Regions from separate parts of the Brevibacillus sp. 7WMA2 genome, predicted to be linked through region 3. Evidence: riboswitches for the same ligand, from Rfam matches in the RefSeq annotation. Region 3 holds a riboswitch; each other region holds the start of a gene.
The links. Region 3 has a riboswitch for thiamine pyrophosphate ahead of thiC (phosphomethylpyrimidine synthase ThiC). Riboswitches for the same ligand answer to the same signal wherever they lie in the genome.
Positions count from the first base shown of each region.

Region 1: linked by a shared signal. The riboswitch ahead of thiO (glycine oxidase ThiO) and the one ahead of thiC (phosphomethylpyrimidine synthase ThiC) in region 3 are both predicted to bind thiamine pyrophosphate.
Region 2: linked by a shared signal. The riboswitch ahead of thiT (energy-coupled thiamine transporter ThiT) and the one ahead of thiC (phosphomethylpyrimidine synthase ThiC) in region 3 are both predicted to bind thiamine pyrophosphate.

Region 1 covers NZ_CP048799.1:4,459,205-4,463,436, reverse strand. The annotation lists gene GOP56_RS19245 (DUF3888 domain-containing protein) at 1-632, opposite strand, end outside; gene thiO (glycine oxidase ThiO) at 706-1,836, opposite strand; TPP riboswitch at 1,945-2,056, opposite strand; gene GOP56_RS19235 (excisionase family DNA-binding protein) at 2,067-2,297, opposite strand; gene GOP56_RS19230 (glucose-6-phosphate isomerase) at 2,301-3,659, opposite strand; gene GOP56_RS19225 (efflux RND transporter periplasmic adaptor subunit) at 3,906-4,232, shown strand, end outside.
Region 2 covers NZ_CP048799.1:5,048,727-5,052,958, reverse strand. The annotation lists gene GOP56_RS21805 (nitroreductase family protein) at 1-149, shown strand, start outside; gene GOP56_RS21800 (hypothetical protein) at 257-775, shown strand; gene GOP56_RS21795 (bifunctional transcriptional activator/DNA repair enzyme AdaA) at 957-1,529, opposite strand; gene thiT (energy-coupled thiamine transporter ThiT) at 1,790-2,356, opposite strand; TPP riboswitch at 2,583-2,694, opposite strand; gene GOP56_RS21785 (helix-turn-helix domain-containing protein) at 3,068-3,289, shown strand; gene GOP56_RS21780 (aryl-phospho-beta-d-glucosidase) at 3,648-4,232, opposite strand, start outside.
Region 3 covers NZ_CP048799.1:1,886,197-1,890,428, reverse strand. The annotation lists gene lpdA (dihydrolipoyl dehydrogenase) at 1-675, shown strand, start outside; gene thiC (phosphomethylpyrimidine synthase ThiC) at 813-2,591, opposite strand; TPP riboswitch at 2,717-2,833, opposite strand; gene GOP56_RS07035 (hypothetical protein) at 2,956-3,105, opposite strand; gene GOP56_RS07030 (peptidylprolyl isomerase) at 3,214-3,897, shown strand; gene GOP56_RS07025 (HEPN domain-containing protein) at 3,961-4,232, shown strand, end outside.

The DNA.
Region 1 (4,232 bases), 2.6 Mb from region 3:
ATGTAGCCGTCCCGTTTACCAAGAAAGGTCATAGGCAATAGATAAACTTGCTTTTGAATCGCTTCTTTTTGGGAGAGCAATTCCTGATTCAGCAAGAGTAAGGCATGATCAGGATCATCGCGATATTGGTGAGCAATTTGGTAATATCCGATTTGCTGATAGCCAGCCAGTTTTATTTGAAAGTAATCCTCAAATTCCTTTTGTACCTGTTGCTCCTCCACCTTGCGCTTTTCCTCCCACTCGTCGCCTTGATGAGAATATCCAGTCAATTGTACCCCGTTTGGGTGTACTGCAAGCTTAATCGTTTCAATTGCAAAAGGCGGTGAATGATTTCTCTCATAGGTTTTCACCTGAAAAACAGCTTCAAAGGAATGAGGCTGATTGGTTAGACGAGAGACACCTACCACCTTGGCTGAGGATAGATCATAGGCTCGTGGATAACCATAGTAGTCAGTGATTGCTTTGATTACATGGGGATTCATCGTCAAAATAAGAGCTCCTTGTATCGGATCAGAAGGTACAGGAGATGGTAGTTGAGCCCATGCGATCTCTGAAGAGGTAGATACAGTAAACAGAAGCACAGTAAAAGCAACTATCGCCATATGCTGCCATCTATTTGCCCATTGCTTCATCTGCGATCATCTCCTTTTTCTGTTAACCTTCCTCAAACTCCCATGCTTTATGAAAAGGGTGAGCGCCTTCTCCTCATTTTTCCTCGGACGAAACAAGACTGAACCTATTAGGCAAGAAAAGATTCATATGCTCTGTTTCATCTGAACTGGCATATTCGGCGATCAGCTTCGCCGTAATCGGCGCTAACAGGATTCCATTCCGGTAGTGTCCGCAGGCTAGCGTTAGCCCACTCCAGTTTGGAACTGGCCCTAAAATAGGATGTCCATCAGCCGTAGCAGGCCGTAATCCTGCCCAAGCCTGTAAAAATGGAGCTTCGGAAATCGCTGGTACAATTGACATTGCCCCCGTTAATACTTTCGAAACACCATAAACAGTGGAAGAGCGATCAAAGCCGGCTAAATCTTCTGTAGCTCCAACAATAATTCGTCTATCCTGCTTAGGCACTAGATAGCCGTTTTTTCCAAAGACTACATGGGAAAGAGGCAAATGATTCGAATCAACCGCCGCGATTTGTCCCCTTACTGGATAGACAGGTACATCCACTCCCACCTGACGTAAGATATCAGCAGTCCACGCCCCGGCTGCTACAATCACGTGATTAGCTTCCAGCTCCCCTTTCTCTGTTACAACGCCAGTCATTTTCCTTCCAGTATGCTTTAATCTGATTACAGCAGTATTTTGGAATAAACGAACATGTCGGTTTTTGGCCTGTATCACTAGGGCTTCTACTAACAGACGGTTATTGATGTCAGCCTCGTGTGGAGAATAGATGGCTTGGCGTACCATTTTTGATAGATGTGGCTCTTGTTTCTGCACTTCTTTTCCAGACAACAATCGGATATCATAACCTTCAGACTTTTGCCACTGGTAGCGCTCCTGCAACCACTCCTCCTCCATGTCGGTCATGGCTACTGTCAAAATACCTGCTGTAGATAGCTGGCAATCAATGCCGGTAGCCTCCTTCAGTTCAAGCACCCAATTCTTATATAGCTCCAATGAACGTATTCCCATGTCAAGAAGTGGCCCTGGCTTCGTAAATTCCTTTAAAGGAGCAAGCATTCCCGCCGCTGCAACGGATGCCTCCCCTCCAAACACTCCCTTTTCGATGAGAGTAACCGTCATGCCTACATGAGCAAGTTCCGTGGCAATCGCCAAACCAATAATTCCTCCGCCAATCACAATGATGTCTGAACAGCTTTTCATTGTTCTTCACCCTTTCTCGTATCTACTGAGTGGGGAATCGATTGGCTCTCTACACAAAGAAATGAAAAAACCCACTTCTCCGCGTAGGAAAAGTGGGAAATCACTTAACACCAAATCTAACCACTTCCCTTCGCCAGCATGACCTGGATCAGGTAAAAAGGGTCAACAGACACGCTCTGTCCTCTCAGCCCTGCAAGTTAGGACTCCCCCAGTAGATCAATGTGAAATTATTAATCTTCGTCCTTGTAATCATAGCTTTCAGGAATTGGCTCGAATTTTTCCGCCTCTTCAAAAGCCTTCAGTCTCTCTAGCTCCTCCATATGATAAGTAAACTGCTCCTTATTAATAAAGTAGTCCTCACCATTATGGACGGCACGGATACGTCTCTCCGCTATCTTTTCTCGTATAAACCATTCAGGCATATCCAGATAAGCAGCTGTTTCCTTTACAGTTAAATACATGGTTTACTGTCCTTTTAAGCGGGCCTCCAGCTCAGCCTTCTGCTTTTCAAAACCTGGCTTACCAAGAAGTGCGAACATGTTCGCTTTATAAGCCTCTACGCCAGGCTGATCAAATGGGTTCACACCTAGCAGATAACCGCTGATGCCGCATGCTTTTTCAAAGAAATAAAGAAGCTCACCAATATGATACGCTGATAGCTCAGGCAATTCAACTACAAGGTTAGGAACGCCGCCGTCCATGTGCGCTAACATCGTGCCTTCCATTGCCTTTTTGTTAACAAAATCCATGCCTTTTCCACTAAGGAAGTTCAAGCCATCTAAATTAGCGGCATCCTGCATGATTTCAACGTCAGTCGCCGGTTGTGCAACGGAAAGCACCGTTTCAAACAAATTGCGCGAGCCGTCTTGAATAAATTGCCCCATAGAATGAAGGTCAGCAGAGAAATCAGCAGCAGCCGGGAAGATTCCGCGACCATCCTTCCCTTCAGACTCTCCAAACAACTGCTTCCACCATTCATTAAAATAATGGAATTGAGGTTCGTAGCTTACTAGCATCTCAATTTGCTTCCCTTTACGTAATAAGCAATTGCGGATAGCAGCATATTGATAGCATTCATTTTCTTCAAGAGCTGGATTCATATAGCGCTGACGAGCTGCCTGTGCCCCACTCATCAAGGCATCGATATCTGCACCTGATACAGCGATAGGCAACAATCCTACTGCTGTTAAAACAGAGAAGCGTCCACCAACATTATCTGGAATAACGAAGCTCTCATAACCTTCTTCGTTCGCTACTTGCTTCAAAGCCCCGCGCGCTTTATCTGTTGTTGCGTAAATGCGTTTACGCGCTTCTTCCTTGCCATACTTTTTCTCCATGAACTCACGGAAAATACGGAAAGCGATAGCTGGCTCTGTAGTGGTTCCGGATTTAGAAATAATGTTGACCGAAACCTCCTTGCCTTCAATAACCTGCATAAGGTGAGTCAAATAGACAGGGCTAATATTATTACCCACGAAATAAATCTCAGGTGCTTTGCGCTGTTCTTTTGTTAAAGAGTTATAGAATGTATGCCCTAGTACATCAATTACTGCCTTAGCTCCAAGGTAGGAGCCTCCGATACCAATAACGAGCAATACATCAGAATCAGCCTTGATTTTTTCTGCCGCCGCTTTAATACGTGCGTATTCTTCTTTATCATATGTATCCGGTAGGTCTACCCAGCCTAGATAATCGCTACCTGCACCTGTACCCTCATGTAATTGTTGATGCGCTATCCCTACAGCCGCTTCTAAATGCTTCATTTCGTGTTCGGAAACGAATGGCAATGCTTTGTCATAACTAAAACGGATCGCTTTTGTCACGATAATACCCCCTGAATCGTAAGTTGCACAACTAATAATAAACTGATGTTTATTATTGTACGCGATATCCTCTCTATTCTATCACGCAGAATTTAACGGAATCACGTCAATTTCAAAATCAGTCTCTTCTAAATATTATTATAATAATGTTATTCCTTACGTTTTACTGATTTAACATAAATTTTTGTAACCATTTAGCAGTTGATGCGTAAATCCATTGTAAACAAATTTTTTAAGGAGGCTATTATGAAGAAACGTTGGTGGGGTGTTATTGCAGCTGGAGTACTAGTCGCCGGCGCCTATGGTTATTTGAAATTGACCGCTGTCGACGCAACAGGCCTTCCTGTTTCCGTCATTCCTGTTGTAAAAGGAAGCATTGAAAACAAAGTAATGGCATCAGGAATGGTTAAAGCAAAGCAAGAGGTTACGCTTTTCTCCCCAAATAATGGGACCTTGCTGCAATTTAACGTACAAGAAGGGGACAAGGTTACAGCAAATCAAGTCATTGCTCGTATAGATGTTACCGATCTATCAAGCGAAATGGCATCCATTGATGCGCAAATCGCTTCGCAG
Region 2 (4,232 bases), 2.2 Mb from region 3:
TAGCTAGGGATGAACGTCTCAAAGCCTTCTTGTCCCTATCTGATCAAGAAAAAGTAATTGGTTCCTTATTTATTGGCTATCCAACTGATGAAGCCACACCTCGAACTGCTCGAAAGCCTATCACTCAAAAAACAACCTGGGTCGAGTAAACTTTGGCATATTTCGAACGGTTACAAAAAGGTTACATTTTTCCCCGCTTTGTTGTAACATTTCCCTCACCTGCTACGTATTATTTTTATAGTAGGTGATGATACATATGACAAACCACATGACTTTTGCCATACTGGTGGGCTTGTGTGCGACAGCGGGACTTTTTTTATTTCGACGCGCTGTGACGAGTGGGGATCGACAGCAAGGCGGATTCTGGATTAATGGTCTAGCTATCGCTATTGCAACTTTGCTGGTTTTATTCTCAAGCGCTATCGTCGTGTTCTTATTGGTTACGATTCTCTGGACAGTCGGCACTCTATTTCCTATGTTTGTCGACAAATCTGATTTCTGGACACTCGTTTCCTTTGCAGTCGTCTCCTTTTTCATGTTAATGCTGTACGAACTAATTCTTGAACCAGTCCTTTTATACATAATGCAAAGACTACATATCTCAAGAAATTGGAAATTGATACCTGAAATTTTAGCAACGACCTTCATTTTTTATCTCGTGAATACCACATGGATTCCTGGTGTCTTGTTAACACCATTAACTCCCTTATTTGTTGGCATATTAGCTGTAACAGTCGATTATTTTTTAGAGCGCATCATGGGTGAGAGAAGGTAAAAATGTAGACACGACAAAAAGCACCTCTTAGTTTGCGAATCTCGCGACATGACAGGAGGTGCTTTTTATCTGTCTTTTCCTCGTACAAAAAGGCGTTTCTGCAAGCATACAGAAACGCTTTCAACTCTGTTCTTCCATTCTTTTTTTATATGTATGTTCTCCCGTTATACAGCAGATGCACTTAGCGTGTCGTCCCTGTTTTTCCCTGTTTCTTCTGCTGTAAGCGGTATTGAGTAGGTGTACAACCTGTTTCTTTCTGAAAAACAGCGGCAAAATAGGCACTATTACGAAAACCTACTCTGCTTGCAATCATGGAAACATTTCGATCTGTTTCTAGTAGTTGCTTCTTCGCTTCATCTATTCGGATGCGCGTTAAATATTTCCCTGGCGTTATCTTCATACAACGAGAAAAACAACGCTGCAAATAAAAAGGACTCACATAGAGACGTGACGCCATTTCACGCAGAGTTACGGGTTGGTTATAGCAATCGTGAATCATCTCTAGCAAACGGGTCGCCGCATCTTCTTCCGCTGATTTCCAGGTTGGTTCAGATGGTCTACAACGCTTGCAAGGACGAAAACCTGCAGCAATGGCATCGGACGCCGCATAATAAATCTTCACATGCTCTCTTTTGGGTGTCCTTGATTTGCATGACGGCTTGCAAAAAATACCCGTCGTGCTAAGGCCATAAAAGAATAGTTGATCATAATTTGGATCGCATTCTACTATCGCCTTCCAGAACTCCTCTTTCATCCACGATCCCTCCTAGCCTTCAATCCTCAGTATAACGTAATGTTTTTACTTCTAGTAAGCAACTGGGAATGAAAGAGCAAAATTTCGATAGTTTTTTCTTAATTTCACAATTATGTAACTTTTTCCATAATAAAAAACCATACCTTTTCACGTTCTTTCGAATATTTTTTTGTAACAAACCGCTTTTATTTTCACTAATATTAAAAAAAGCCAAGAGAGGAAGTAGCTCCCTTCTCTTCGCTTTTTTATAAACTACTTTATTATGTACGTCGATAAGCGCCCGCATTCTGCTGAAACAATTGAGGTGCCCCATTTGCTAGTAATGTAACGACCAAAGCCGTAATCACATACTCAGGTATCAGATAAGTTGCATTATAACTGAAGGAATAAAGTGTTGCAGGTGTTCCTTCCGGGGCATAGCTCCCAAACCAAACAGCTCCTGAAGTCGTGCGAATAGCCAAGCATAGCGCAATTCCCACTAGCAATCCTCCCCAGATGGAGACAATTTTTGTTGCTTTGCTTTGTGTCTTACTAGCGTACAGGAACGCACCAAAGCCTAGCACGGCATAGGATAGAGGATAATCTAACACCATTTGAATCGGATGGACCATCTCGCCACCAAAAAAGAATTTAACCATGCCTACTAGCCCGCCTGTGATTACGCCTGCTACCCAACCACGGCGAAACGCCAAGAGAGCTATCGGTACCATTACCAGCGATACGCTTCCCCCTTGAGGCATGGCAAACAACTTTACCTTACTTAAAATAACAGCTATTGCTGCCATGATAGCTATTTCCATCATGATAACCAGTCGTGTTCGTGACATTTCAATTCCTCCTCATTCTGATGCAGTATGTATGTAAGCAGCAGAAATAGAAAGGGTCCAACTCAAGTTTATATAGACTATAAATACAAATTAGAGCAAATTGTATCAGCCAGTTGATTGTAAAGAGCGTTTTTCATGTTTTACACACAAAAAAACCACCCTAGACGGATGGTTCTCAACTCGGCGATACAACCCTATCTCGACGATAGAGCTACAGCTTTCGCACTTGAAGTCAGCTACCTCTCCCTCCGCTGGCATTACCCAGTTCAGGTTCTACGGTCAGTAACGCATTCTGTTACAATCTCAGCCGTATTTGCCCGGCCCCCGTTTAGTACATGCTTATTTCGTTTTCAATGTTACAAATTCAAATAATACCATAACATATTACTACTATTTTGCAAAGTACTTCTTTGAAGCGTCATTTGCTTCATTTGCTTCATTATAATTGTTTTTTCAATGGTACGTTCTATGACTTTGCATCTAACAAAAGCGAAAAATCAGTTGAAACAAGCTAGATCTTTTACAAGATATAGGAAAAAAACAGAAATTGAGTGGGCCGAGGTACCCCCCACTTATCCTATGAATAGTATGTAAGGCAAAAGCCTAAAAAGCCTGCTACTTCGGCACCAACACACTCCCCCTGACATAGGATAAGGTGACTGTATCCCTCAACCTTGTTCCTGTAGAGCCCACAAGGAGGGGTGGCACGTTTTGAAGAGTAGCGACCAAAGTAAACCGTTATTAACTAATCGCGAAAGAGAAGTGTTTGAACTCCTGGTCCAAGACAAGACCACAAAAGAGATAGCAGGACAGCTCTTCATTAGCGAAAAAACAGTCAGAAATCACATTAGTAACGTCATGCAGAAATTGGGCGTGAAAGGGCGGTCACAAGCCGTAGTAGAATTGGTAAGGCTTGGCGAATTAAAAATTTGACCGCTCAGGTGAACTGCCTCCCTTTTCTTCAAATCCTTGAAGAGAAGGGGGGATTTTTTCATTCTTTAGACATAAGGTGTTCGATTATAAGCCTCTTCATATCGCTTCTTCATGGCATTTACAATTAGAGTAAAACCTAGAACCGCAAGCATAAAAGCGGTTAGTGGCGCAAAGAAAATCCACTGCTTTGTTTGTAGAAAAGAGCGTGATTGTCCGATTAATCCAGTCCATTCATAGAGGATATAAAGAGCGTACTGAAACTTCCAGACCACTCTTTATATTTTATTTTTATTTATGACTTTTCTATCAAAATAAGAAAAGGCGCAAAGGTTATAAAAAACCTAGCGCCTCTAGCATTTTAATCTAATACTTCTCCATTACTAGCAATGACATTTTTATACCAGTAGAAGCTTTTCTTTTTCAATCTTCGCAGAGTTCCTTTTCCTTCATTATCCTTATCTACATAAATGAATCCGTAACGCTTCTTCATCTCTGCAGTGGAGGCACTAACTAAATCAATTGGTCCCCATGTTGTGTAACCAATCAGGTCAACACCATCTGCAATCGCTTCTTTCATTTCCGCAATGTGATCCTTTAAGTATGCAATGCGGTAATCATCCACAATGACATCCCCGTCTTCTACAACATCAACTGCCCCTAATCCATTTTCCACAATAAACAGTGGCACCTGATATCGATCGTACAAGATATTAAGGGCAATACGCAGACCTTTCGGATCGATTTCCCATCCCCAATCTGTTGCTTTCAAATACGGGTTTTTTACTCCACCCATGATGAGATTGCCATTTGTCTCTCCAGCTTTTTCAGGGGTTACTGTTGCCGTTCTACTTACATAGTAGCTAAAACCTAGATAGTCTACTTTATACGTGCGCAATAGCTCTTCGTCGCCTTCCTCTATAACGATTTGAATATCATTTTCAGC
Region 3 (4,232 bases):
GAGAACGGTGTAGTCGTAAAAGCAGAAGTAAAAGGAGAAGAAATGTCCTTTGAAGCTGATTACGTACTAGTTACTGTTGGCCGTAAGCCAAACACAAATGATATCGGTCTTGAAGCAATCGGCATGAAAATGAACGAGCGCGGATTGATCGAAGTAGATAAACAAGGTCGTACAAGTCTACCACACATCTACGCGATTGGTGACATTGTTCCAGGTCTTGCGCTAGCTCACAAAGCTTCTTATGAAGGTAAAGTGGCTGCTGAAGCAATTGCGGGACATGCGGCTGAAGTGGATTACAAGTGCATTCCTTCTGTTGTATTCTCCGATCCAGAAATGTCCAGTGTGGGTATCTCTGAAAGAGAAGCAAAAGAACAAGGTCTAGATGTAGTTGTAGGTCGTTTCCCTTATGCTGCTAACGGACGTGCTCTATCTGTTAATGCCGGCGAAGGATTTGCAAAAATCATTGCTGACAAAGAAACAGGAGTAGTTCTCGGTGCACAATTCGTTGGGGAAGATGCTTCTAACATCGTATCTGAAGTAGCTTTGGCTATTGAGATGGGTGCTACATTAGAAGATATCGAGCTAACTATCCATGCTCACCCAACTTTGGGCGAAGTAACATTGGAAGCTGCGGAAATGGCGCTTGGTCGTCCGATCCACGTAGTGGTAAAATAATTGCTTTCTATAAAAAAAGGTTGCTGGTTTATTCCAGCAACCTTTTTTCTTTACTCATAAAAGAAGATCATATTAGCTTACAAGAAAAAGAAAACAGGGTGTACAGTATACTGTGTAATACAAGCTAATAAAAGAGCTCAGGTATACATTTTAGAGCCAGAGCGTTTAAACTCTTCTGCCTTTTGAGAAAGTCCTGTTTCAATGAGAGAATCTTCAAGACTTGCTGTACTTTTATCTGCCAATGGACTGTTATCAACCATTCCTTTTAACTCATGGCTAATTTTCATACTGCAAAATTTCGGCCCACACATCGAGCAAAAATGTGCTGTTTTAGCTGGTTCAGCGGGAAGGGCTTCATCATGATAATCGCGTGCTCGCTCGGGATCTAATGATAAATGAAATTGATCGTGCCAGCGAAATTCAAATCGTGCTTTTGACATCGCATCATCCCATGCTTGAGCAAGGGGATGACCTTTTGCTAGATCGGCGGCATGCGCTGCGATTTTATAGGCGATGACCCCTTCTTTTACATCATGCTTATTAGGCAATCCTAAATGTTCTTTCGGTGTTACATAGCATAGCATCGCAGTACCAAACCAGCCAATCATAGCAGCACCAATGGCAGAGGTAATGTGATCATATCCGGGGGCAATATCGGTTGTAAGCGGCCCTAACGTATAGAAGGGAGCCTCCTGACAAATATCCTGCTGAATGTCTACGTTTTCTTTAATCTTGTGCATAGGAACATGTCCCGGCCCTTCGATCATGACCTGAACATCATACTCCCAGGCAATTTTCGTTAGTTCACCCAAGGTTTCTAATTCCGCCATTTGAGCAGCATCATTGGCATCCGCAATGGACCCCGGCCGCAGACCATCCCCTAAGGAGAGTGAGATATCGTAAGCACTTGCAATTTCACAAATCTCACGGAAATGTGTATACAAGAAATTCTCCTGATGATAGGTAAGACACCAAGAGGCCATAATGGAACCTCCTCGCGAAACGATTCCTGTCACGCGGTTCATGGTAAGGGGGATGTAACGAAGCAAAAGTCCAGCATGTACTGTGAAATAGTCCACACCTTGTTCTGCTTGCTCGATTAACGTATCCCGGTATAATTCCCAGGATAAATTCTCTGGTTGTCCTCCCGCTTTCTCCAAAGCTTGATACAATGGTACAGTTCCGACTGGTACAGGAGCATTCCGTAAAATCCATTCACGTGTCGTGTGAATATTTTTACCGGTCGATAAATCCATGATGGTATCCGCTCCCCAGCGAATTGCCCAGACCATTTTTTCAACTTCATCTTCTATGGAGGAAAGAACAGCCGAATTTCCAATATTAGCGTTTATTTTTACCGAAAATTGCTTTCCAATAAGCATAGGCTCAAGCTCAGGGTGATTTATATTAGCCGGCAATATGGCGCGTCCACTGGCAATTTCTTGACGTACTACCTCTGGCTTTATTCCCTCACGTATCGCTGCGAATTCCATTTCAGGTGTAATGATGCCTTTACGTGCATAATGCAGCTGAGTGACGCGTTTTCTTTTACGTGCTCGCAGAGATGGACGATTTTCAAATTCTTGAACAGGAAGCGGGTTAGCGGCCTTTGATTTTGTAGGGGCAAGATTTTTGGAGACTCCATATGTTTCTGTGTCCTTCCGCTCTAAAATCCAAGGAGAGCGGAGTGGTGCAAGACCTTTGCTTAGATCAATCGTTTCAAACAGTGTTTCATCTGTGTAGGGTCCGCTCGTATCATACACTTGCAAAGGAGCATTTGGAGTAACGCGCCCTTGCTGATCAACAGTAGGGGAAAGCATAATTTCACGAAACGGAACCAGTAGATCAGGCCTTGAGCCTGTCACATATCTCTTGCGACTTGCTGGAAAAAAAGACGGAGTTGATAAAATAGACATTGCTATACCTCCCAACATCATTTGGCAACTAGCTAGGGACGGTAGGAGCGACAAACTAAAAAAGAGCCATACAGCAAAGGCTGACGGCTCTTATCCATACAAAATAAACATGCTGAAATAAACGAAGTCATTCGTATGGGATCGTTTCCTACGCTGGCATTATCCAGATCAGGTTTCACGGTCGGTAGCAGAGTTCTCCACCCTCTCAGCCTGGCTTCATCCAAGCTCCCGTATCCATATGTAGTTGCCCTTTTACCATATCATATGGGAAAATGTGGGTCAATAGGACTGATGGACGTTACGTGTGGGACAAATAAACAAAACCGCCAATCCGGCCAAGGACAAGCGGTTTGTTAGTAGAGGATTATCCTTCGCGTGTTTTAACTTGACGGGAATGATTCTTTTGCTTTACCTTTTTGGTTCCTGGTAAAGGTTTCCCGGTTTGTTCTAAGCCTTGAAATTGGTTATTATATGTTTGATGCGGATTTTCTACTAAGAAATCATCTTTTGCCATCCTTATCAGCTCCTTCGTGATTAGTATGGGAGGGAAATTGGTATCGCATGCACAGGGAAGTGTTTGTAACGCTGTGAATTATAGTTAAACAGGAGAGGACAGATTTTCATGAAAAAAAGATCGATGTTTATGGCAGTGCTAGCTAGCTTATTACTTGTAACAGGCTGTAGTGGAAATCAATCAAATACTACGCCTACTGAACAAGCCCAAGATATAAAGGTTAATCAGATAGATCTCACAGCTGAGCTCAAGTTTACAGAGCAAGCTACGATTGGGAAAACGACACTAGCTCAGATGGAAAAAATATATGGACCTGCTGTAGAAAAAAAGACCATTAAAAGTAATTTTCGTACCAATTTAAAAGAAGAGAATGGACCAAATCCAGAAGTAGAGCAAGAAGTAGCTTTTATCAAGATCAACCCACTAACAGGGGCAAAATGGAATAAAGCCTACCCCTTATATTTTACCAAAACGGCTAATCCTACATTAGTAGCTGCCCAAGTGATGTTAAAACGCGGAGATTTGATGAAAAATCTTGAGACTGGAAAGCAACTAACTCTAGAGGATATCAAAAAGGTATATGGAGCGCCAACACGCGACCTAGGAAGAGTTCTGGAGTATTATGATTTCAAAAATAAAGCTGTTCTGCATGTCATTTTAACGGATAATAATCAAATTTCTACTATGCTAACCCATTATGGATTGTTGTATGCGGACAAGCAAGAGGATATGATTGAGAATGAAAATATCATTAAGCGTTTGAGTCAGGAACAAGGATCAGCATCTAAGTAAAAACGGCCAGAAGCCTTTATAAGAGTCATACCCTATAAAGCCGTGGCGAATGGAGGGATCATCATGCCAACCTTGATTGCACCCGTATTTAATACCATAACAGATAAACCACTTCGTATACAGCTTAGTGAGGATTTCTTTCTGGTATCCGGCTTTGAGCCCTTGTATAAGATTTGTCATGAGCGCTTGCGTCCACAGATGAACGAGAATCGGCTTCATTTTGAAGAGAAGGTAAAACCAAACTCATTGTTTCTCTATGCAGAGTATCCTACCTTAAAAGTAAAAGAGGATCGTCCTTTTATAGCTGAAATAGAGAATCGCTTAAACATGGCGAA